One region of the Serratia sp. 2723 genome, then DNA from elsewhere that is predicted to be linked to it. Evidence: predicted binding sites of a transcription regulator. Region 1 holds the regulator's gene; each other region holds the start of a gene.
The links. Region 1 encodes LexA, which represses DNA repair genes until DNA is damaged. Its sites were predicted from a motif close to TNCTGTATGTACATACAGNA; they were not measured.
Positions count from the first base shown of each region.

Region 2: the regulator LexA is predicted to act here: its motif matches at 1,659-1,678, upstream of dinB (DNA polymerase IV).
Region 3: the regulator LexA is predicted to act here: its motif matches at 2,001-2,020, upstream of ABIE29_RS10325 (metal-dependent hydrolase).

Region 1 covers NZ_JBNDIN010000018.1:82,421-85,704, reverse strand. Annotated here, with positions in the region: gene plsB (glycerol-3-phosphate 1-O-acyltransferase PlsB) at 1-645, opposite strand, end outside; gene ABIE29_RS21445 (diacylglycerol kinase) at 971-1,339, shown strand; gene lexA (transcriptional repressor LexA) at 1,463-2,071, shown strand; gene dinF (MATE family efflux transporter DinF) at 2,183-3,284, shown strand, end outside.
Region 2 covers NZ_JBNDIN010000003.1:383,281-386,564, forward strand. Annotated here, with positions in the region: gene ABIE29_RS06770 (hypothetical protein) at 1-497, opposite strand, end outside; gene dinB (DNA polymerase IV) at 586-1,644, opposite strand; gene nqrM ((Na+)-NQR maturation NqrM) at 1,909-2,136, opposite strand; gene ABIE29_RS06785 (FAD:protein FMN transferase) at 2,142-3,155, opposite strand; gene nqrF (NADH:ubiquinone reductase (Na(+)-transporting) subunit F) at 3,180-3,284, opposite strand, start outside.
Region 3 covers NZ_JBNDIN010000005.1:304,566-307,849, reverse strand. Annotated here, with positions in the region: gene ABIE29_RS10330 (L-cystine transporter) at 1-1,248, opposite strand, end outside; gene ABIE29_RS10325 (metal-dependent hydrolase) at 1,431-1,979, opposite strand; gene hxpB (hexitol phosphatase HxpB) at 2,505-3,170, opposite strand.

The DNA.
Region 1 (3,284 bases):
CAGATCCTGACGGGCAGGCAGGCTTGGCCCAACGGCAGCCAGGCGCTGGCGTGCGAAGTGCATGCGTGCGACACGGGCCAGTTTTTGTGCGATGGTCTTATCGGTGCCGTGCTCGGTCGCCATTCGGCGTAGGGACACGGTGTTGGAGAAGCGGACAAAGCTGTCGCGCCCCAGCCACAGTACGGCGAAGAACTTCTGTACGCCGTTCAGCAGGCGTAAATGCGGTGTGCCGTGGCCTTCGCGCCCAGGGGAGCGGCCAAACATCACCGATACCGGCAACATCTGAATATCGAGATCCGGGTTGCTGCGGTGCAGATCCAGATAATCGTGGAACAGTTTTACCGACTCTTCTTTTGGCGTGTAATAACGGAACAGGCGTGGGCCATCGTGGATAAACACGTAGCTTGGCAGCACGGTGCCATCGATTTCCAACGGGTTAAGAGGATCGGGCAGATCTTGCGCCAGACACTGGGTGCGCAAGGTGAGTAAATCCGCCTTGGAATTATAAGGTAAAACATACAAAATCGGTCGTGAGGGATCCAACCCTAACTCCGTGACCGGATCTGAAGGGATAACCTTACTTCTTACCAACATTTTTAGCGGTAAGTTCAATATCTTATAATAGATTTTACGCCAACCTGACATGACAACGTGAAGCCTCTTGTTAGCAATTCGCCGCAAGCATACCAGAAACCGGGTAGCAGATCTGTGGCGTTAAGAAATCCACCGCCGTTCACGGCAATGGAGGTGCATAGTTGAATTATTATACCCGAGTTGACCGCTTTAGCGCATTTATGCGCTCGCGGCATGGGGACATCCCTGTACGGCATAGCCAGGTGATTAAGGTATGCCAACCTTGCTGTATACTGCGCTGCGATAAAAATGTGATTGGGCCGGCAAATCTGTCTGGAACGTTGCGGTTGGCAACATGCGGGTACATGATCCATCTTGGAGAAAGGCGTTCTTAACTATGGCAAATCAAGCAACTGGCCTGACGCGTATCATTAAAGCGGCAGGCTATTCCTATAAAGGTTTAATCGCCGCCTGGCAGAACGAAGCCGCATTCCGCCAGGAACTGGTGGCGACGGTGGTGGCTATCATCGTGGCGGTTTGGCTGGATGTGGGGGCGATAGCGCGCATCTTGTTGATCGGCTCGGTGCTGCTGGTGATGATTGTCGAAATCCTCAACAGCGCGATTGAGGCCATCGTCGATCGAGTAGGCACGGAATATCACGAGCTTTCCGGGCGGGCCAAAGATATGGGGTCGGCGGCGGTATCGCTGGCAATTATTCTGGCGCTGTTCGTTTGGGCTTCGGTACTTTGGCAGCATTTGGCGTGAAAACCGGCAGGCATCGTTGCGATCCCGCTCGCTACCTGCTGATTTTTATTTATTCTTCGGTTCCCAATCCAGACTTAGCTGTATATACTCACAGCAAGACTGTATAAACAAACAGGGGGCGGAATGAAAGCACTAACTACCAGACAGCAAGAGGTCTACGACCTGATTCGCGATCATATTTCGCAAACGGGCATGCCACCGACGCGTGCCGAGATCGCAATGCGCCTGGGGTTCCGCTCACCAAATGCCGCAGAAGAGCACTTGAAGGCGCTGGCTCGCAAAGGCGTTATCGAGATCATCTCCGGAGCTTCACGCGGCATCCGCCTGTTGATGGAAGATGAAGAGGGGTTACCTCTGGTGGGCCGTGTGGCTGCCGGTGAACCTCTGTTGGCTCAGCAGCACATTGAAGGGCACTATAAGGTGGATCCTTCTCTGTTCAAGCCTAATGCCGATTTCCTGCTGCGCGTTAGCGGCATGTCGATGCGCGATATCGGCATTCTGGATGGCGATCTGCTGGCAGTGCATAAGACTCAAGACGTACGCAACGGCCAGGTAGTCGTCGCCCGCATTGAAGACGAAGTCACGGTCAAGCGCCTGAAGAAACACGGCAACGTCGTCGAACTGCTGCCGGAAAACAGCGAATTCCAACCGATTGTGGTCGATCTGCGCCAGCAGAACTTCACCATCGAAGGCCTGGCGGTGGGTGTGATCCGCAACGGCGACTGGATCTAACCGCTTTACCTCGTATTACAGCCCTTTAAAACGGCAAACTTCGCCCCATCTCTGGGGCGATGTCAATTCTAAGCTACGCTAAAATCCATGCTTTTACGGGAACATATCGCCATGCGCCTGCTTTCTGCCTTCACCAGTGACACCGACAAAGCTCTGTGGCGTCTGGCGTTGCCGATGATCTTCTCCAATATTACCGTCCCCTTGCTTGGCCTGGTGGATACCGCCGTTATCGGCCATCTCGATAGCCCTAGCTACCTTGGCGGGGTCGCGGTGGGGTCAATGGCCACCAGCTTCCTGTTTATGTTGTTGCTGTTCCTGCGTATGAGCACCACCGGGCTGACTGCGCAGGCGCTGGGGGCGCAAGATCCCTACCGGCTGGCTCGTGCCTTTATGCAGCCATTATTGTTGGCGCTGGTCGCTGGCTTGGCGATTGTGCTGTTGCGAGCTCCGCTGATCGCCCTGGCGCTGAACATCGTGGGTGGCGATCGGGAAGTATTGGTACAGGCCAGGCTGTTTCTGGAGATCCGCTGGCTGAGCGCCCCGGCAGCGTTGGCCAATATGGTGTTGCTCGGCTGGTTGCTGGGTGTGCAGTACGTGCGGGCACCGGTGATCCTGTTGATTGTCGGTAACCTGCTGAACATCGTGCTGGATATCTGGTTGGTGATGGGGCTGGGTTGGAACGTGCAGGGGGCTGCGACCGCCACGGTGATTGCGGAGTATGCCACGCTGTTGCTGGGGGTGTGGTTAGCATGGCGGGTACTACGCATGCGGGGTATTTCGCTGGCGATGCTGCGCACCGCCTGGCGTGGAGATCTACGTCGCCTGCTGGCACTTAACCGCGACATCATGCTGCGCTCGTTATTACTGCAACTGTGTTTCGCCTCGTTGACCATTCTGGGAGCCCGCATGGGCGGAGAAGTGGTGGCGGTGAATGCGGTGCTGATGAATCTACTGACCTTTACCGCCTACGCTCTGGATGGTTTTGCCTATGCGGTGGAAGCCCATTCCGGCCATGCCTATGGTGCGAGGGACGGGCGGCAACTGCGTAAAGTATGGCTTGCGGCCTGTCGACAGGCTTGCCTGGTTGCCTGTGGTTTTGCCGTTATTTATCTGTTCGCCGGGCAACGGATTGTGGCGGGCTTAACCTCGCTGCCGGAGTTGCGTGCGCTGGCAAATCATTATCTGCCTTGGCAGGTGGTGCTGCCTCTGGTGG
Region 2 (3,284 bases), on a different contig from region 1:
AGAGACGCAATGGATAAATTATTCAACAACTTCAATGTTGCCATCAACCCAAATGCCAAGACATAAGTTTCTGTACTGCCGACTGCACCAGCAATAAACGCAGGAATGATCAGTATGATAGCCCCTATCCCCAGCCCTATCAGCATCTCCCCGGCCATCAGCGCAACAACGTTTTCCACATTGAAACAGAATAATGCTATACCCAGTAAATAGAAGGCACTAAACAGGTACAGTAAATAGTAGCTTTTCATCCGGCTGGCTATCCAGGCCAGAATCACACCAAATAAAAAACCGGCCTGTTGGAATGAAAAAGCGATGCCAATCGTCAAATAGGACAAGTCTGAACCTTTCTTCATATAAAGCGCCGAATATAAGCTCAAGATATATTGACTCGAAGCAATAAAAACAAAATAAAAAACCAGCCCCCAAAATCGATAGCTACTGTGTAAATCGGCCCACGTCCATTTTGTTGCGGACGCTTGGTGAGTCTTTTCCATTGTTCCTGCTTCCCTGTAAGGATATAACCCCAAAAAATAAGCGTTGATTGTACCCAGGCGAGTGGATTAAACATACTCGTTTTTCGCCTCACCACGTCAGTACCAGCTGCCGCTCCAACTGGGGATCGAGCAGCGTTACGTGCAGGCCAACCAACCTGACGCCGCGCCCTTCCCGCCGCTCATGCCACGCCTGGCGGGCAACATTGAGCAAGTCCTCAATATTGAGCACCGGCCAAACGTGCTCCTGGGTGGTTTGCTGGAAATCCTGGAACTTCAGTTTCACCCCTTGGCGGGCGATATGCAGATCCGGTTTGACCTTGCGCAGCCGCATTTCCAGCTCTGGATAGAGTTTTTCAACGATCAGCGTTTCACAATCTTCCCAATGATGAATGTCCTCGACCAGCGTTCGCTCAACCCCTACCGATTTGCGTAAACGATCGGGGGAAACCTCACGCTCATCGATACCCTGACAGCGTTCCCACAGCACCCGGCCAAATTTGCCGAAGCGCTTTAACAAATCGGCCAGATTATAGTTCTGCACATCGGCGCAGGTGATTAACCCCACCTCTTCCAACCGTTTGGCGGTGACCTTGCCCACGCCGGGAATTTTACTCAGCGGCAGCTGCTGCAAGAAAGCGGGCACCTGCGCCGGTGTGATGACGTATTGGCCGTTTGGCTTGTTCAACTCGGAGGCGATCTTGGCCAGGAATTTGATGGGGGCAATGCCCGCCGAAGCGGTCAGGTTCAATTCAGCGGCAATTTCCTGGCGGATCTGTTGGGCAATCAGGGTGGCGGAGCCGTTGCATTGGATGCTGTTGGTCACGTCCAGATAGGCTTCATCCAGAGAGAGCGGTTCGATCAGCGGAGTATAACGGGCGAAGATTTCACGGATATGCAGTGAGGCTTCTTTATAGGCCGCCATGCGGCCCGGTAACAGCGTCAAGTGCGGGCAGAGCTTGAGCGCCGTGGCGGTCGGCATGGCGCTATGCACGCCATAACGGCGCGCCGGGTAGTTGGCGGTGCTGATCACGCCACGCCGATCGGCGCTGGCACCGATAGCCAGCGGGATATCGCGCAGGCTGGGATTGTCGCGCATTTCTACCGCTGCGAAGAAGCAGTCCATATCGACATGAATGATTTTACGCATCGCGCCTCCAATAATACTGTATAAGTATACAGCCAATTATTAAAAGCTCAATATGGAGAGTGTAGACTAGTGGCGCCCCTCACCCTAACCCTCTCCCACAGGGAGAGGGGACCGAACGTGCCACAAATTAGCTCCGGCACCTGACCGCAACTCCGGACTAGCCCCTCTCCCCAAACAAGTGTTCATGAGGTACTCGGTATGTACATTGGGAGAGGGTTGGGGTGAGGGGCCGTACAGCGCACCGGTGTAGGAAATCCCGAACGGCTAGAGGATCCGGTGTTTTTCCAGCATTTCGCGGCGCAGCGCTTCCTTGGCGATGCGCTTTTTGCGCGCGTCGCAAGGCTCCGGGCAGTCACAGACCTTTTCCATCCCCAGCGCCGTAATGCCGCCACAGCTGCCCTGCAAGGTTTTGCGCTTGAACACATAGCCCAGTGACATCCCACCAACCACCAGCAGAAACAGCACAAAGGATGCAGCGAACATCGTCAACATAACGTCTACCCTTTCTTCAGATAGGGCTTGAACGCATCGGAATAGCGCTCCTCAAACCCCTTGGCGGTTTTCACGATCATAAACACCGGGATCCCCAGCAGGTTGGCCAGCGCCATACCTCGCTCCGGCCCCATCACGTTTAACCCGGTAGAAAGCCCGTCAGCCGTCATACACAACGGGCTGATCACCGTGATCGACACTAAATGGTGGCGGATCGGTTTACCGGTGAGCGGGTCGATAGTATGAGAATAGCGAACTCCGTCCTGCTCGAAGTAATTTCGGTAATCCCCAGAGGTGGCCATCGCCATCTCACCCGGCTCGATCACCAGTTGCGCCTGCTGCTCCCCCCCGGCGGTTGGCCGTTCGATGGCAATGCGCCAGGGCTTCTTCTCGCCGTTATGACCACGGGTGCGGACTTCCCCGCCAATATCAACCATGTAGTTTGCGACGTGCTGTGATTGCAGATATTGAGCAATCGCATCAACGCCGTAGCCTTTGGCAATGGAAGAGAGGTCGACGTACAGCTCAGGAATGCGTTTCACCAGCGCATTGCCTTCAACCGCCAGTTTGTCGATCCCCGTCCAGCTGCGGCGCTGTTCCAACTCGGTGGCACTCGGCACTTTTTCCGACCGCCCTTCCGGGCCAAAACCCCACAGGTTCACCAGCGGCCCGACGGTCACGTCCAGCGCGCCGTCGGTCACACGGTTGATGCGCAGCGCTTCCAGCACCACTTCCGTGGTGGCAGCAGAAACCGGGAAAGGCTTGTCTACTTCACGGCTGGCGTTAAACCGACTCAGCTCGGAATCAGGTTGATAGGTCGACATCTGATCGTTGACCTGTACCAGCCGTTGGTCGATCTCCGCTTGCAGCCTTGCCACCGAAGGCGTTCCGTCCCCAGGGAGATAACTGATCGAGTACGACGTGCCCATGGTTTTGCCACGCAGGTTTTCCTGTTTCGGCTCACAACCGGTCAGTAACACTGCAGCAACCAACGCCGCCACCTTCATCCAAGCCTTCATTCCATCGCCACCTACTGCCCGCATTTAACCGCCAAAGTCATCGAGCATGATGTTTTCGTCTTCCACACCCAAGTCCTTCAACATCTTGATCACCGCCGCGTTCATCATCGGCGGTCCACACATATAGAA
Region 3 (3,284 bases), on a different contig from region 1:
CGAAATCAGCAGGGCGACCAGGGTCACCGGCAGGCCCATCGCTGGCAGCACAATCAGTGCAGCGAAGGTCGCTCCGCCGCCCACACCGGCAACACCGGCTGAACTGACGGTAACAATGCCGACCAGCGTTGCGATCCACAGAGGATCCAGCGGGTTGATACCCACGGTTGGCGCAACCATCACCGCGAGCATTGCCGGGTAGAGACCCGCGCAACCGTTCTGACCAATAGTGGCACCAAATGAAGCCGAGAAGCTGGCAATCGATTCTGGCACGCCCAGACGGCGAGTCTGCGCTTCGACGTTCAGCGGGATGCTGGCAGCGCTGGATCGGCTGGTGAAGGCAAAGGTCAGCACCGGCCACACCTTGCGGAAGAATTTCAGCGGATTGACGCCGGTGAAGCTCAACAGCAGGCCGTGAACCACGAACATGATCGCCAGACCAAGGTAAGAGGCAACCACAAAGCTGCCCAGCTTGATAATATCGTGGATGTTTGAACCCGCAACCACCTTGGTCATCAACGCCAGTACGCCGTAAGGCGTCAGCTTCATCACCAGACGGACCAGCTTCATCACCCAGGCTTGCAGGGTATCGATAGCTACCAGCACGCGCTGGCCTTTCGGCTGGTCATCTTTAAGCAGTTGCAGCGAAGCCACGCCCAGGAAGGCAGCGAAAATCACCACGCTGATGATTGACGTTGGGTTGGCCCCGGTCAGATCGGCAAACGGGTTTTTCGGCACAAATGACAGGATCAGTTGCGGCACGCTGAGATCGGCCACTTTGCTGGCGTAGTTGGTTTCGATTGCTGACAAACGAGCAGTTTCTTGTGTGCCCTGGACCAGACCTTCTGCGGTCAGCCCGAACAGGTTGGTGACCAATACGCCCACCAGGGCGGCAATCAACGTGGTAAACAGCAGCGTACCAATGGTCAGGAAGCTGATTTTGCCCAGCGAGGAAGCGTTGTGCAACTTGGCTACGGCGCTAAGGATGGAGGCGAAAACCAGCGGCATCACGATCATTTGCAGCAGCTGTACATAGCCGTTACCGACGATGTTAAACCAGCTGATGGACGCTTTCAGCACCGGGTTGTCCGAGCCGTAAATCAGTTGCAGTACCAAACCGAACACTACACCAAGTGCCAGACCAACCAGCACTTTTTTAGCCAGACTCCATTGCTTATGGCGGGTTTGCGCCAACAGCAAAAGGAGGGCGGCAAAAACCAGCACGTTTAATACGAGCGGTAGATTCATCCCCAATGTCTCCAATCTTGTTTTTTTATATTTAAGGTGCTGTGCACCGATGTAATACGATGTAAATATCGTAACATTTTGCGATGAAGCGCACTTATATCTAAAAGGTATTTAATATAACTTTTTACTGAAAATAGATGGCATAGTGAGCGATTTGGCGGGTAAATAGGCGGTTTTGTTGATCACAGTCGGATATTTTTAATTTGCTCAAAATATGACTGCACCGGAAGAGTGTAATCTCCTTGCCAGTAAATGGCGAAAGCCACCAGGCATAGACACAGTACCCTCTCCAGCTGATTGCCTTTTTGTGAGTTCAATATCGGCAGGCAGAAACGCCAGCGGCAGGGCCAGAACAATGGTACTCCAGCAGGGGTCAGCATATCGGCCAGCAGGTGGCTGAAATAACCGATAATCATGGCGTGTAGTACATCCGCGGGGATCGGCCAACCGCGCGGCACCTCCAGCTGAAATAACCACATGCCGCCGACGATCGCCAGCAGGCTATGGGTGAAACCGCGGTGACCAAAGGCGCGTGAGATTGGGATGGCTATCCAGCGCAGGCGCTGGCCCAGGATGGATTTAGGGTGATCGATATCGGGTAACAGTGACGTCAGTAGCGCGGCAGGAATGATGTGCCACCAATCGCCAGCGGCGAGCACAGGAGTCACCTCCGCTTTCTTGGCAAAGATCGCGCAGGCAACAGAGAATAGGAGATGTCCTTCCGCGGTCATGTTGCTATATTCCGGCTACTAAACTGTTAATTTATCCAGTATATGGGAATTTTTACAGTAACGGAAGCAGTTACCCTGTAACGATTTGTTAATTTTACGCCGTTTTACAAAGGGTTGAAACCTCATTTCTGACGGATGCAGTATACAGGCAGACTCTAATGTAGGGAGGGCCGCATGCGGCACCCGTTCAAATTCGGGGGAAGATATGTTTGCTGTGGGGATCAACGAGCCAGCCCAATCACGATGCCTTGCCTTTGGCCGGTATTACAGCCAGTGATCTGCGATATTTACCCCATTAAGTATAATGAATTCAAAATGATAGATTTGTTCTGCCTGTCGTGAGGGAAGAAAACACCGGGCTTTCGATGGCTACCGCGTGGCAGTGACAGTGACACCTAATTGTCCGGTGTTTTCTTTATGCGATTAGCATAATTTGGATGGTATAATAATTCAATAAAAATGAAATCGTATTTTATTTTATCGTAATAAGGGGAAAGGGCACCGGTAGGGCCGATGCCGTCAAGATCAGGCCAGATGTGCGGCAGTCAACTGCTCGAGACTTTGCAGTTTAAGGTCGGCCAAGGCCCAGCGCGGATCCTGGCTGTATTCGTGCGCAGGGATCACGATCGACCTCATGCGTGCCGCCTTGGTGGCAATCATGCCGTTGAAGGAGTCTTCCAGAGTAATGCAGTGCTGTGGATCGCTGCCCAGACGTTCGGCCGCGATCAGATAGACTTCCGGGTGCGGTTTGCTATACGGCAGGTATTCGGCCGAAACCAACTGGTCAAAGTAACTCTCCAGATCGAACATCTTTAGCACCTGTTGCTGCATATGTAGCGGAGAAGCGGAGGCCAGCCCGATATTCAGATCCAGGCTACGGCACAGTTCCAACGCTTGTTGCACCCCAGGTAGCAACGGGCGCTTTTCCTGCACCAACTCGATGGCCCGCTCGATTATGCGGCCAGTCACTTCCTCCTGAGAAGGTCCTTGCCACGGCATGGCCTGGAACCACATCCGCACTACCAGATCGATGCGCAAACCCAGCGTATCCGGCAGGTTGTGACGATTGGACAAATCCAGTCCCAATGAGCTGAAGATGTCCATTTCCGCCTGTAGCCACAGGGGCTCAGAATCAATCAATAAACCGTCCATATCAAAAATTGTGGTTGTTATGCGTTGCGAATAAGCCATTAACAATTAACCCCTGTTGTACTAGTAAAAGAAAATGTTTTCGCCACTCTATCATCTTTGTTCAGGCAACTGCATCCTTCGGACCCGGAGGGGGGACAAAGTGCAGGATCTCAC